One region of the Eremococcus coleocola ACS-139-V-Col8 genome, then DNA from elsewhere that is predicted to be linked to it. Evidence: predicted binding sites of a transcription regulator. Region 1 holds the regulator's gene; the other holds the start of a gene.
The links. Region 1 encodes LexA, which represses DNA repair genes until DNA is damaged. Its sites were predicted from a motif close to CNAACANNTGTTNG; they were not measured.

Region 1 (7,934 bases):
ATTTTACCGATACAATGGACGAAAAATTAAGAAATTTTATTTTACAGAACAAAATCATCTGATTATTTTTGCCCCATATTTGCCCCATAAGCTTAAATATTACATTTATGTTATATTGAAAACATCGTTTTGTTTTCAAACAAACCCTTATTTAGCTTGCTTCATAGACTGCATAATTTGTTGTACTTTTTTCTTAGATGGCTTTTGCCCCATTTGGGCCATCATTTGGGTAATCATGCGTTCATCAATTGGTGGATTTTCTTTGAAATAATCCATCATATACTTCCGTGACATGAAGAAGCCACCCACAAAACCAGCAATCATCGCGATTGCAACAATTAATAACCAAATCCAAGTTTGCATTTATACGTCTCCTTTAATCTTTATTCTTAAATAAACCCTTACGGGCTTGAATCTCTTTAACCTTTTTAGGGGTTAATTCATTGCCCTCTGAATCAACTACTTTAATGGCTTCAACTTGTTGACTGAAGCCCTTGCGGAAGTCTGCCAAGTATTCTTGGCGTAATTTAGCTTGTTCAGCCAATTCTGCTTCATTCAGACCTTCTGCTTTTTTCTTACGTGCTAAGGTATTGATCCGGTCGATTTTTTCTTGACTAATCAAAACAATCCCTCCAATAAACGAACATTTGTTTGCTTTATACTCTAATCTTTGCTACAATGACGGTAACATAAGAGAAAGAGTGAAGCCAATGAAAAGCTTATCTTCCAAACAAGAAAACATCTTAATATGTATTTACCAAGCCATTGAAAGCAATGGCTATCCTCCAACCGTGCGCGAAATCTGTAATCAAGTAGGACTCGCTTCGACTTCTACCGTCCATGGTCATTTAACCCGACTTGAAAAAGCCGGTTATATTAGTCGAGACTCCTCCAAGACACGGGCCATCGAACTAACCGACTTAGCTTTACAAGCCTTGGATATTCAACCCCAACAGATTCCCCTCTTAGGAAAAGTGGCTGCCGGTGCTCCAATTCTAGCGGTTGAAGAAGCGACAGACTATTATCCTATTCCGCCCCACTTACAACATTATGATGCCGCTGACCTGTTTATGTTACAGATCAAAGGTGAATCCATGATTAATGTTGGTATTATGGATGGCGATTTAATTACGGTCCGTAAACAATCTACCGCCAATAATGGTGACATTGTGGTTGCCATGACTGAAGACGACGAAGCCACCTGTAAAACCTTCTTCAAGAAATCTGACCATTATGTCTTACGACCTGAAAATGATAGCATGGACGATATTATCTTGACCAAGGCCACGATTCTCGGAAAAGTAGTGAGTCTTTACCGTGAGTACTAAGACTAATAACTAATAAACTAGAGCATTTTAAAAAATATAAAAAATAATATATCCCCACATTAGGAGCACGGCAAATCCAGTGTAAATCATAGATTTCCTGAATTTGTCCCGCTCTTTTTTTATTTTTCTAAGCGATTACTCTTAGTAAGTCATCAAGGTTTTATAAGGATAACCTTCTAATTTTGCCTTGCCATCTAAATCAGCTAATTCAATCAAGAAAGCACAACCAACTACGACACCACCTAATTTTTCAACGAGGTCGATAGTTGCTTTAACCGTTCCACCCGTGGCCAAAAGATCATCAATAATCAAAACACGTTGGCCTGGTTTAATATCATCTTTATGAACTGTTAGAGTATCGGTCCCATATTCTAAATCATATTCAACGGTGGCAACTTCACGTGGTAATTTACCTGGCTTACGAATTGGTACAAAACCAATACCTAATTCATAGGCCACCGGACAACCCACAATAAAACCACGGGCTTCAGGGCCAACGATAACATCCACATCTAACTCGTCCGCATAATCCACAATTTGTTGAGTGGCATAGCGAAAGGCTTCGCCATCTGCCATTAGAGGTGTAATATCTCTAAATAAAATACCCTCTTTTGGATAATTTTCAATGGTAGTTACATAATTCTTTAAGTCCATTTTATTAATTCCCTTCAAAATATTTCTTAACCGCTTCCAACGGCTGATAATTGAGTAAGGCTTCTACCTTCATTGCTTGTTCATAAGTCCGATAAGCCTTTAATTGCCATAAGTCTACCTTATCCGGACGCGTCTGATTAAACATTAAAGAGCCATCTTTAATTGTAACAAATTTTGCTTCTAAAAACATGTGAATTAATAAATTAATTTTTAAGGGGTGAATTTTTAATTGATTCTGCATGTTTTGTTTTTGTTCAGCCCCTGAAACATGTCCCACTTGATTTAGATAGCGGAAAAGTTGGGCCGCTTCTTGCCGATTGGGCAAACCCACAAGGTATTTTGAATATTGGTTATAAGCCCCTAAATAGACTTGATCAAAACGGTTTGTTTGATAAAAGTCTTTTATCAAAGTTAAATCTTCTGGAACTTCCATAATAACCAAATTATCGTACGCATCACATTCTGTCTGACTAGGTAAATCTTGAAACAAAAGTGCCGCAGAAGAATCAGCTAAGTCTGCTAGATAAAGGTCAAGAATGGTTTGATGGTTATATAAATAAAGACTTTTTTCAAGTTTCATTAAATCAGAGGCAATATGCTTCCCCCTCACATCTAACCAGACCGAGCCCTTAACGCCAATATCTTTCATATGGATTTGAACCTGTCGTCTACCTTGCCATTCATTAATAACAAGTTGTCCTACCAGTGATACCTGCATGCCTGGACTTAAGCCTTGACACTGGTCTGCCATCGAAAAACCTAACACTTCAAGTGATGATCCCTGGTCTGACCCACGAACCCTTAATTTGATATGAGTCTGGTCACCAATGGCTTGAATCCGCTCGATTTGGACATCTTCAAGAAGCCAAAGTGGCTGTGGATTGTCCATCCCAAAGGGCCCTAAATGATCGATTTCTTGAACGAGGTCCAGGTTGATTTCATCAATGGCTAGTCTGCCATCTAACTTTAATTGGGAAGGCGCCAGGATCGCTGCTTGGTAAGCTTGACTAGAAGAAAGCATGGCCTCCTTAAATGCGGGAAACTGGCTAGACTCAATGGTCATGCCGGCTGCTTGACTATGGCCACCAAATTGCATTAAAAATCCCTTATTCTGTGACAACCAGTCAAATAAATTAACTCTTGGTAACGACCGACCGGACCCCTTGTAGACTCCTTGGTCTCTTTGTTCTTGGAAGACTAAAGCAGGACGATGATATTTTTCGAGTAAACGACCCGCCACAATCCCTACTACGCCCGCAGGCCAATCAGGGTCTGCTTCAATAATAATATCTGGCAGACTAGGATAGCTTTCGATTCTAGTCTGAATTTGGGTCATAATTTTTTTAACGATGGCTTGCCGCTCTTGGTTTTTACTTTCTATCAGTTCATAAAGTGCCTGCGCCTCGCTAGAGTCAAAACTTGCCAGTAATTCAAAGGCTGGACTAGGGTCCCCCAGACGGCCAATCGCATTCAAGCGTGGGCCGATAATAAAACCAATGGTATCACTGGTTAACTTATTACGATCCACCTGATTATTAGTCAGAATCAAATCCAAACCTAAGCGGGAGCTTTGTCTCATTAATTGCAATCCTTGCTTAACAATGGTTCGGTTCTCGTCCGTCAATGACACCAAATCGGCCACCGTCCCGATAGCCGCCAATTCAACTGATTCTAAAGGAATCTCTTCTAATAGAGCCGACACCACTTTTAAGGCAACCCCTGCCCCTGACAAGTCACCAAAAGGATAGGATCCTTGGGGGTGGCGGGGGTGGACGATGGCATAGGCATTGGGCAAGTGGTCTTGAATTTCATGGTGGTCGGTTACAATCACATCGACCCCACGATGATTGGCATAGTCAATCGCTTCAAAACCAGCCACCCCATTATCACAGGTCAAAATTAATTGACAGCCTTGATCAATCAATCTTTGGTAGCGGTCCTTATTGGGGCCATACCCATCAATCAAGCGGTTGGGTATATAATAGGTCACATTTGCCCCCACTGCTTGCAAACTTTCATATAAAATTAAAGTTGAGGTAATCCCATCGGCATCATAGTCACCATAAATCAGAATTGCTTCTTGACTAGCAATCGCTGCTTGTAAACGGTCAATCGCTTTAGCCATATCAAATAATTCGAAGGGATCATGGAAAATAGCCTGACTTGATTCTTCCAAAGCAGTCAAAGTCTCAAGACTATCAATTCCCCTTTGGTAACATAAACGCAAAAAAGCGGAAGAGTATTTCTTTTCCGCTTCTTTAAATACCGATAAATCACTTGAGTTGGAATCTAATGTTGGTAAGACCCACTCATAATGAGCTTTATTTAGAAACATGGCCCAAAGGCCTCCTTTTAAAACTTATTTATTCAGTGAAATCAGCGTCAACTTCTTCTGGCAACTCTACTTGAGCTGGAAGACTTACTTCCTCACTTACTGGTAAATCTTTTGGTGTCATTGAAGCAGGGTCTAAGTGACTTTCAGGCATATCCATCTCTTGTTTTACAAAGCTATCTTCTTGATAGACTTGGGTATTTTTATTTTTATCTTTCAAATCAGATACTTTAGCTTTAAGGTCTGAAATCTGATCATCTTTCTTGATAATATCCTGAGTATGTCGGTCTTTTAAGCTCTTAATTTCATTGTTAAGTCGCTTAACCTCTTTACGTTGTCGACTATTGGATGAAATAGTAACTAAAAGTCCTACAATCATCCCCAACAAGGCTGACAGTAAGATTAGTAGAATAAGGGGAACTTGATATTTAGCGACAAATAAATCCACTGACACAGGATTCACATTTTGTAAGGCGACAATCACAAATAAAATGAGGAAAAGCACCCCTAGAATTACCTTAAACTGTTGTTTCATCTGAATTCTCCTTTAAATTAAATAAGTTTAATTTTAATATATCACTTATTGTCGGAAAAATCGAATTTAATCGAGCCAGCAGCTCAAGAACTAGCGGCGCATTCACTTCCCGTTTAAATTTACAATGGCTCAATAAGTTAGCCATAATTCGCTTTGTTAAAACATCAACATCTAAGGCAAAGCCTTCAATGGTTTTAAAGTAGGCTTTTGAGTTAGCATCGCGGTCGAAGAACTCGGTAACAACTGGACCTGGATTCACCACAATGACTTCGATTCCAGCCGGACGTAATTCGAGTCGAAGCGTATCTGCATAAGCTATTACTGCGGCTTTAGTCGCTGAGTATACAGATGAAGCAATCGTCGATAGTTTACCTGCAGAAGAGGCTACCATAACAATCTGACCTGAACCTTGGTCTAGCATTTCTAAAGCCACTAATTGGGACAAATACATGATAGCAAAAGTATTTACTTCAAACATGGCCACAATTTCGGCATAAGAAAATTGGGTGGCTCGTTTAAATACTCCATAACCCGCAGCTTGGAACAGTAAATCAATCCGACCAAACCGTGATTTACATAAAGGAACAATACTTTCGATAAAACTGGTTTGGGTCACATCCCCCGCCAAGACAAAAGTATCCACACCATGAATACGGTTAATTTCTGCTGCTAAAGCTTCCAACCGGTCTTGGCGACGGGCAATTAAAACTAAATCATAGTGGTGAGCGGCTAATTGTTTTGCCATTGCTTGACCAATCCCAGAGGATGCGCCCGTCACCACTGCAACTTTTCTACTTTGAGACATCTTTCTAGCCCCCTACTGAGTCTAAGTTGATTTCTTCTAAATCTCGGACAATATGTAACTTTGGAAAAATTTTTTGCGCTGCTTGTTCCATCACTTGCACATCTCGACTTAAATAGCGGGAGGAAATATGATTCAAATAAACTTGCTTAACCCCAGCTTCTTTGGCTAAGGTCGCTCCTTGGTCCGAAGTCGAGTGATAATATTGATTAGCCATTTGGCTTAAAGACCCATCATGGGTTCCCTCATAAATTAAGACATCCGCATCTTTGGCTAAAATTAAATTATTAGCATTGGGCCGAGTGTCGCCAATATACGTAAGTACATGCCCTGCTTGCGCTGGGGCGATAAAGTCCTTCCCATCTAGGAGACGACCGTCTTCCAATTGGACTGTTTCTCCAGCTTTTAAGCGGCCATAGATAGGTCCAGCCGGTATGCCCTGGGCTTTTAAGTCATCCACTAATAATTGACCTGGGGTATCAGGTTCTTTAATGCGAAAACCAAAGGACAATATACCATGATTCAAGGGCAAATATTCCGCTTGCCAGCCATGGCCTAGATCAAGCTTACCGCCTTGGTCAGACAATTCTTCGAATATTAAGGGATAACCCAAATTTGACTTTGATAACTTCAAGCACATCAAAACATAGTCCTTGATACCTTGAGGACCATAGATGGTAACTGGCTCTTCGCCTCCTTGAAAGGACCGTGAGCTTAAAAAACCTGGTAAGCCAAAGATATGGTCCCCATGCATATGGGTAATAAAAATTTTGGAGACTTTTCTTGGCTTTAAACTGGTATGTAGGATTTGATGCTGGGTCCCTTCCCCACAATCAAATAGCCATACTTGGTTTAACTGGTTTAATAACTTGAGTGCCATCGAAGAAACATTCCGATTTTTGGACGGGATGCCTGCCCCAGTTCCTAAAAACAGTAATTCCATTTTAGATATCCTTTCCTAAATCATAGATTAACGGGTTCTAAAGAGTTCTTTTGCAACATAAACTGATAATTGACGAGCCCCTTCATCGGTTGGATGGGCTTCATCTTCCCGAATCCATTCAGGGTGATCATTCGAATAAGTATTCCAATCAATGACTTGGACATTACCATATTTTTGTGAAGCACGAAGAATAGCCGCATTGGCATCAGTCACCCAGGAACGGTTGGCGTTGGAATTTACAAAATAAATGGACTTATCCGTCCCGACTGCTTCAATAAAGTCATCAATTTGACCATCCGTAAAGGTCCCATTTGAACCTAGCATGACCACCACTGTATTCATAATTAAACCTTCTGATTGAAGATAATTAACTTCACCATAGGTATTAAATAACTGGCGGCCAACTTCACCATCGATAATCGCTTTAGGAAAGACTGCTTTAAAATGGTCTGCGGAAGCAAGCAAAGTGGAATCACCAATAAAAGTAATATCTAAACCATTGGCAAAGAGTAATTCATCTTGTTCTAGACCTTCAATGTTATTAATGACTTTGGTGGTGTCTTGACTTGGAGCCTGGCTATCATCAGAAGTATTTTCTTGCTTTGTTTCATTTGATTGATTTTTTGTTTCTGCTGCTTGTTTAGTCTGAACTAAGGCTTCATTCTTTTCAATCAGGGTTTGTAAATCATCCTCGTTACTTGAGCGTTTTTCCGGTGCAATAGCCAAAGCCACAGTACCAAAAAGCAGGAAGAAAACATAAATTCCCGTGATGACTTTAACATTCATGAGAACATTACCTGACCGTTTAAGAATAGAAAATTGGTACTTCATTTTAGACCAATTAAAATGCTGACCAATTGGCAACTTAATCCGGTCTTGCTCAAATAATTGGTAAGAAATTTCAGCTAAGATTGCCAAGAGGACAAATTGGAAAATATTCGTTAAGGTAAAGTTCCAAGACCGTAAATAATTAGGCAAGATTAAGTAAATAGGATAGTACCACAAATAGTAAGAATATGACCGTTTACCAAGAAAAGTAAATAAAGGCCAAGATAAGACTTTATTGATTAAAGTTTGTTTATGGATGGTAAACACAACCATGCCTGCAGCAACTAAAGTATAAAGGAACATGCCAAATCGATAGGCGAAGGCTTGGGTTCCATACATAAACTTAGACATCAAAAAAAGTAAGACAAAGGCTAAGATACCTAAAGTATTGACCAGAATTTTCTGAGGTCGATTTAAAGGATGGGATTCTAATTTAACCGGTAGTAAAAAGGCTAAAACATTTCCCATGGTATAGGCAAAGGCCCGGGTCAATAGATTATAGTAGACATTAG
Region 2 (7,934 bases), on a different contig from region 1:
TTGGGGCGAAGTTTCTTGGATGGCTTGATGGGGCTCTTGATTATATAAGAGGGGCGAAACATCTTGCCCACCCGTTAGAATGAGGCCATCTAAGCTAGACATAATTTCTTCAGCTAGTGATTCATCCATAATCGGAATGATATAGGGAATTCCCCCTGCTAATTCTACAGCTTGTGAGAATTCACGTGGCGTGTAGTTGGCGTCAAAAGCAGCCACTTCTTCAGGCCGTTTGTAGGTAATAATATTACCAGTAATACCAATTTTTGCTTTCATAATGGGCTCCTTTTCTAGAATATGTTCCCTATTATATAGCTTTGAAAAAGACATGCAAGTCTGAGCTTTAATTTAAGTAAAGAATAAGCTAAACTAGGATAATAGTATTGTAATCTTGTAAGAGGAGGAGATTTCGTGTCAAGTTACCAATCAGCCCTAAAAAAATTAAAAACTGGCCAAGTAAGTCCAGTCTATCTATTATATGGGAGTGAACAGTATCTCCAAGATACCTTTCTGTCTAGTCTCTTAGACCATTGTCGTCAAGGACAAGAGGAGCTTGATTTAACGCGCTTTGATTTACAAGAAGACAGTTTAACCCTAGTCCTTGATGAAGCGAATCTCTTTTCTTTCTTTGCAGACCGCAGGGTCATTGTGGTTGATCAAGCGGATAGCCTGATTGGGGCCAGTCGTAAAAGTATCACCGATAAAGAGCAAGCAGCCTTATTAGAGTATTTAGCCCAACCCAATGAGGCTTCAGTATTGATTTTTAGGGTCTTAAAGGATAATTTAGACAAACGGCGCAAGTTAAGTAAGGCACTCTTAAAAGAGGCGAATTTCGTAGAAATGACGCCGATGGATGAACGGGCGGTTGAAGCCTATTTAAAAGAATTTCTTAGAGATGGAAAATTTAAGATTCAAAGAGAGGGTATCCAAGAACTATTAATTAGGACAAATTATGATTTAACAAAGGTAACAAGTGAATTAAATAAACTGAATTCTTTTGCTAATCCGGACCAATTAATCACCAAAAAAGATATTTCATTATTGGTACCTCGCAGCCTAGAATCAAATGTGTTTGAATTATCGAATGCGGTGGTGGCCCTCCAAATTGAAAAGGCAGTCAAAATATACCGCGATTTACTCTTATTAAACAATAATCCTATTCAATTGCACGCTTTACTGATTACCCAATTTCGCTTATTTATCCAAAGTCGAATCCTCATGGAAGCAGGCCACTTAGAAGGAGATATTGCTAAAACCCTTTCGGTCCATCCTTACCGGGTTAAATTAGCTTTAAAAAATAACCGGATCCTTAGTCTAAATCAATTACAACAATTTTATATGGATTTGGTAGAAGCTGATTTTGCTATGAAACAAGGATTGGGCAATAAAGAAACCTATTTTTATATTTTACTGATGAAATTACAAGATATGGTAGAAAAAAATAAAAGCTAAATTAAAGAATAAATAAAAAAGAGTAAAGAAAAAAGCCAGCATCGCGAAGAGGCTGGCTCAAAATATTTATTTTAATTATTTATTTAATAATGAGTTTAATTTAGCTTTATCGCGGTCAGCTTTATTACCATGGATTAAACCATTTTTAGCTGCACGATCAATTTTACTTGCGGCTGCATTGAATAATTCTTGTGCATTATCGGCTGAAGATTCTACGGCAGCTTTAAAGTTTTTGATAGCGGTACGCATTTCAGATACTTGAGCTTTATTTAAGTCACGTTTAGTAGTGTTTTGACGCACACGTTTAGTTGCTTGTGCTGAGTTTGCCATGATGTCACCTCTTTCAATATTGGTTCTTAATAGTATATAAGTCAAAGCTGACTTAGTCAACAAGAAGTATTATAACGTATTTAAAAAGCTAAAAGCAATCTTTTTTTTATTTTTCTTTAGATATAATCCTACTTTTTGCATTTTTTAGAAATTAGGGTATCATAAAAGCGAACATTCATTCGTAAAGGAGTAAAACGATGGATCATTTTAATTTAAAAGCACCTTATCAAGCGTCAGGGGATCAACCCAAAGCGATTGCCGATTTAGTAAAAGGTCTAAAAGAAGGAAAACGGGATCAAATTCTTTTAGGCGCTACTGGGACAGGTAAAACCTTTACTATTGCTAATGTGATACAGGAAATAAACAAGCCAACTTTAGTCCTAGCTCACAATAAAACTTTAGCAGGTCAATTATATAGTGAGTTATTAGAATTTTTCCCGGATAATGCAGTTGAATATTTTGTCTCTTATTATGATTACTATCAGCCAGAAGCCTATGTACCTTCATCTGATTCCTATATCGAAAAAGAAGCCTCTATTAATGATGAAATTGATAAATTACGTCACTCTGCTTCCTCAGCCTTATTAGAACGGCGTGATGTTATTGTGGTTGCGTCGGTATCTTGTATTTATGGTTTGGTTGACCCAGAAATGTACCGGGACCAAGTTTTGTCTCTAAGAGAAGGACAAGAAATCTCGCGTGCCTATGTCTTAAACCGCTTAGTTGAAATGCAGTATGTCCGTAATGACTATGATTTCCAACGGGGAACTTTCCGAGTCCGGGGAGATGTGGTTGAAATTTTCATCGCCTCCCATGACTCCTCTGTGCTTAGGGTTGAGTGGTTTGGTGATGAAATTGACCGGATCCGTGAAGTGGATGTGATGACAGGTGAAATTAAATCCGAATTGAAGCACTTCCCAGTCTATCCTGCTACTCACTTTGTGGCCAACCAAGAACAGACTTTGAGGGCAGTGGAAACCATTCGCGCTGAATTAGAAGAAAGACTGGCCGAACTGAATAAAGAACATAAGCTCCTTGAGGCCCAACGTTTGGAACAAAGAACCAACTATGATATCGAAATGCTCTTGGAAATGGGGTATTGTTCAGGTATTGAAAATTACTCTCGGCACATGGATGGTCGGGCACCAGGGCAAGCACCCTTTACTCTCTTGGATTTCTTCCCTGATGACTATTTAATTGTAGCCGATGAATCACATATAACCTTGCCCCAAATTCGCGGTATGTATAACGGTGACCGGGCTCGGAAACAACAATTAATTGATTATGGTTTTCGGTTACCGTCAGCTTTAGATAATCGACCATTACGCTTGGAAGAATTTGAGAAAAAAGTTAATCAAATGATCTATGTTTCGGCCACCCCAGGTCCTTATGAATTAAACCTAACTGATAACCAATATGTTGAGCAAATAATCCGGCCAACTGGCTTACTTGATCCGGTGATTGAGGTCAGACCAATCAAGGGTCAAATGGATGATATTGTTAGTGAGATAAATGAAACTATTTCCCGTGGTGACCGGGTCTTCATTACAACTTTAACTAAGAAGATGTCCGAAGACTTAACTGATTATTTGAAGGAATTAGACTTTAAGGTGAAGTACCTTCACTCAGATATTAAGACTCTGGAACGGACGGAAATAATTCGTGATCTTCGCCTGGGAATCTTTGATGTCTTAGTCGGGATTAACTTGTTGCGGGAAGGACTCGATGTACCCGAAGTTTCCTTAGTTATGATTTTAGATGCGGATAAAGAAGGCTTCTTAAGGTCAGAACGGTCTTTAGTTCAAACCATTGGTCGGGCTGCTCGGAATGATCATGGGAAGGTGATTATGTATGCAGATGCAATCACCGATTCCATGCGGAAAGCCATGGATGAAACAGAACGACGCCGGAAAATTCAAATGGCTTATAATGAAGCTCATGGGATTACGCCACAAACCATTAAGAAAGAAGTCCGCGATCTAATTAAGATATCTAAGGAAGTATCTTCTGATGAACAAGAAGAAAATATCTTGCAACAATTCAAATCCCTATCGCGGGTCCAAAGAGAAGAAGAGTTGGACCGCTTAGAAATGGAAATGAGGCAACATGCTAAAGCCATGAACTTCGAGGCAGCCGCCGAGCTTAGAGATATTATTATGGAATTAAAGGCTGTTTTTTATAAGAAAAAATAAAAACCCTATAAAAAATCCTGTTTTAGCTTGAATATCCTTAGTAAATAAGCTATATTATTCAAGTAGCCGTCTGTTGCTGTCTTTGACCGACGGACGGTGGGCGCAAAGCCTTAACTCAGTAATCGAATCACCAACGTTTACTTGGTTAGGGACAAAATCATAGAAAGAGGTGAAATGAGATGGCATTAAGCAAAGAACGCAAGAGCGAAATCATTAAAGAATATGCTACTCATGAAGGCGATACAGGTTCAGTTGAGGTACAAGTTGCCGTTTTAACTGAAGAAATCAACTTATTAAATGAGCATATTAAAGAACATAAGAAAGATTTCCATTCTTATCGTGGTTTAATGAAGAAAATCGGACACCGTCGTAACTTATTAGCTTACTTACGTGAAAACGATATTCCTCGTTACCGTGAATTAATTTCTCGTTTAGGATTACGTCGTTAATCATGATTTTAAAAAGGGTGACATTTTTGTCATCCTTCTTTTTATATAAAAATATACAAATGGTTGGTCACTACTATACAAGTATGAGTTAAACGCTAAGGAGTTTAATTGATATTTGTTTAGTAGTCTACCGTTTGCAATAAAAAGGAGAGTATATATGACAAAACAAGTATTTAAGCTTGATTTTAGGGGTCGACCTCTACAAGTTGAGATTGGCCAAGTTGCCAAGCAAGCATCGGGTGCCGTTCTAGTTCGCTACGGTGAAACGGTTGTTTTAGCTACAGCGGTTGGATCTAAAAAAGCTGGAACTGGTGATTTCTTCCCACTGACAGTTAACTATGAAGAAAAAATGTATGCTGTAGGTAAAGTACCAGGTGGCTTCTTAAAACGAGAAGGGCGTCCTTCAGAACATGCAACCTTAACCGCGCGTTTAATTGACCGTCCAATTCGGCCAATGTTTCCTGATGGAGTCCGGAATGAGGTTCAAATTGTAGCAACCGTCTTATCCGTTGATCAAGATAATAGTCCTGAGATGGCCGCTATGTTTGGTGCTTCCTTAGCATTAGGTGTTTCTGATGTGCCTTTTGATGGTCCAATTGCTGGGGTTAAAGTGGCTCGAGTAGATGGTCAATTAATTATTAATCCAAGTGTTGACCAACTCGCTACAACTGAAATTGACTTAACGGTAGCTGGGACTAAGACAGCAATTAATATGGTTGAGTCTGATGCGGCTGAAGTTCCTGAAGCCGAAATGTTAGAAGCTTTATTATTCGGTCATGAGGCTATTAAAGAACTCGTTGCCTTCCAAGAAGAAATCATATCAGCTGTGGGTAAAGAAAAATTTGAATTGACCTTGGCTAAACCTCTGCCTGACATTGTGGACCAAGTCAATGAACTTTTCCAAGCTAAAATGGTTCAAGCCATTCAAACTGAAGAAAAGAAAGCCCGGGAAGAAGCCGTTGCTGACGTTATGGCAGCGGCCGTGGAATATTTCCAAACAAAATATGATAGTAATCCTGAATTTGAAGAAATCATTAAGTCTGTAAATATTGCCTTACATGATTTAGAAAAAGATGAAGTTCGCCGTTTAATTACCAAAGAACGGGTGCGGCCAGATGGTCGTAAAATTGATGAAATTCGTCCACTTTCTTCAGAAGTTGGTCTCTTACCACGGGTCCATGGTTCTGGTCTCTTTACTCGGGGACAAACGCAAGCCTTATCTGTTGCAACTTTGGCCCCATTAAGAGAGCATCAAATTATTGATGGCTTAGGTACCGAAGATTATAAACGGTTTATGCATCACTATAATTTCCCTCCATATTCAGTGGGTGAAACTGGCCGGATGGGTAGCCCAGGTCGTCGTGAAGTGGGCCATGGTGCTTTAGGTGAACGGGCCTTGAAACATGTTATTCCTTCAGAAGAAGAATTTCCATATGTGATTCGTCTTGTCTCTGAAGTTTTAGAATCAAACGGTTCGTCTTCCCAGGCCTCTATCTGTGGGTCAACCCTAGCCATGATGGATGCTGGTATCCCAATTAAAGCTCCAGTGGCTGGGATCGCCATGGGCTTGGTGATGGATGATGATGCTGATTATACCATCTTAACGGACATTCAGGGCCTAGAAGATCACCTCGGTGATATGGACTTCAAGGTAGCTGGTACTGCTAAAGGAATTACCGCTTTACAAATGGATATTAAAATCCAAGGAATTACAGAACAAATCTTGCGGGAAGCCTTAGCTCAAGCTAAAGTAGCCCGGATGCAGATTTTGGATCAAATTACTTCCACCATTGCAGCACCAAGACCTGAATTGAGTAAGTATGCACCTAAGATTGAAATGGTTAAAATTGATATTGACCAAATCAAAGTGGTGATTGGTAAGGGTGGCGAAACGATCAACAAAATTATCGATGAAACAGGTGTTAAAATCGATATTGATGATGAAGGTAATGTGTCAATTTACTCTGAAGACCAAGCCATGATTAATAAAGCCAAAGATATTATTGAAAGTTTAACCCATGTAGTGGCGGCTGGTGAAGTCTATACGGGGAAAGTAGTTCGGATTGAAAAATTCGGCGCTTTTGTTGAAATCTTACCAGGTAAACAAGGCTTACTCCATATCTCTCAAATAGCTAAAGAACGAATCGATAAAGTTGAAGATGTCTTAGCCATGGGTGATGATGTGACAGTTAAAGTAACTGAAATTGATGACCGGGGTCGGATTAATTTATCACGGAAAGTATTAATCAAGTAAAATTTGTCTATATTATCCAATTAGCAATAGGTTAATTCCTTTTGTTGATTGGGTTTTTTGTAATGTAAAAAACTTGCGCAATTAAGGCAAAAATCTTTTAGGACGCTAGTAATCAGATGCTTTTTAAATTAAGTTAAGAATGTGTTATACTAAATACGATTGTAAACAAGAAAAATAGATAAATATATATGAGGTGCTATATGAATGCAGTTAAAATTATTCCTCTTGGCGGGGTACGCGAAGAGGGCAAGAATATGTATGTGGTCGAAATAGATGAGGCCATTTATGTGCTCGATTGTGGTTTGGTCTTCCCTGAAGACGAAATGTTAGGTATTGATGCAGTAATTCCTGACTTTACCTATTTAGAAGAAAATAAGGAACGGGTTGTTGGTATTTTCTTAAGTCATGGGCATGCGGATGCCATGGGTGCCTTACCTTACTTATTAGATACGCTAGAAGCTCCTGTATTCGGAACCGATTTAACGATTGAACTAGCTAAGTTAGATGCTAAAGCAGCTGGTTTAGGGAAGCATTTGGATAATTTCTTTGTGATTGATGCGGAAACTGAAATTGAATTTGAGACTTCTACAGTTTCTTTCTTTAAAACCACCCATACCATCCCTGAATCAGTAGGGATTGTACTCTCAACGCCTTTAGGAGCTATTGTCTATACGGGTGACTTTAAATTTGATTCTTCTGCCTCAGAATTGTATAAAACAGATTTCGGCCGTTTAACCGATATTGGTGAAAAGGGTGTTCTGGCTTTACTAAGTGACTCAGCCGATGCAGAAATTTTGACCAACAATGATTCTGTCACCACGATTGTTGGAAATATGGCAGATACATTTATGAATACACCTGGACGGGTCATTATTGCTAGTATTGGTTCTAATATCGCCCGGATTCAACAAGTTTTGAATGCGGCTTACTTATCTGGTCGGACCGTATTTTTTGGTGGTAACCAATTAATGCAATTAATTGATGTTGCTATTAAACTTGATAAGATTCAGATTCCAAGTAAAGATGTCATTGGCCAAATGAAAGATATGACTAAGACCCCAGATGATAAAATTATTGTCTTAGAAACTGGTAATGTGGGTGAACCTATCAAAGCCTTGCAAGCGATGGCTAATAATCGTCATAAAACGGTTCATTTAAAAGAAGGGGATTTAGTCTATATAGGGACAACCCCATCTGTTGCCATGGAAACGACCCAAGCTAAAACGGCAGATATGATTTACCGGGCTGGTGCCAGTGTTC

Region 2: the regulator LexA is predicted to act here: its motif matches at 1,948-1,961, upstream of uvrB (excinuclease ABC subunit UvrB).

Annotation. Positions count from the first base shown of each region.
Region 1 is NZ_AENN01000001.1:146,056-153,989, forward strand. It holds gene HMPREF9257_RS00635 (YneF family protein) at 148-363, opposite strand; gene HMPREF9257_RS00640 (DUF896 domain-containing protein) at 377-622, opposite strand; gene lexA (transcriptional repressor LexA) at 711-1,328, shown strand; gene HMPREF9257_RS00650 (adenine phosphoribosyltransferase) at 1,470-1,982, opposite strand; gene recJ (single-stranded-DNA-specific exonuclease RecJ) at 1,987-4,317, opposite strand; gene HMPREF9257_RS00660 (LapA family protein) at 4,346-4,849, opposite strand; gene HMPREF9257_RS00665 (SDR family NAD(P)-dependent oxidoreductase) at 4,833-5,654, opposite strand; gene rnz (ribonuclease Z) at 5,659-6,594, opposite strand; gene HMPREF9257_RS00675 (acyltransferase family protein) at 6,622-7,934, opposite strand, start outside.
Region 2 is NZ_AENN01000015.1:123,012-130,945, reverse strand. It holds gene HMPREF9257_RS04315 (gamma-glutamyl-gamma-aminobutyrate hydrolase family protein) at 1-273, opposite strand, end outside; gene holA (DNA polymerase III subunit delta) at 409-1,449, shown strand; gene rpsT (30S ribosomal protein S20) at 1,525-1,779, opposite strand; gene uvrB (excinuclease ABC subunit UvrB) at 1,977-3,971, shown strand; gene rpsO (30S ribosomal protein S15) at 4,151-4,420, shown strand; gene pnp (polyribonucleotide nucleotidyltransferase) at 4,578-6,674, shown strand; gene HMPREF9257_RS04285 (ribonuclease J) at 6,875-7,934, shown strand, end outside.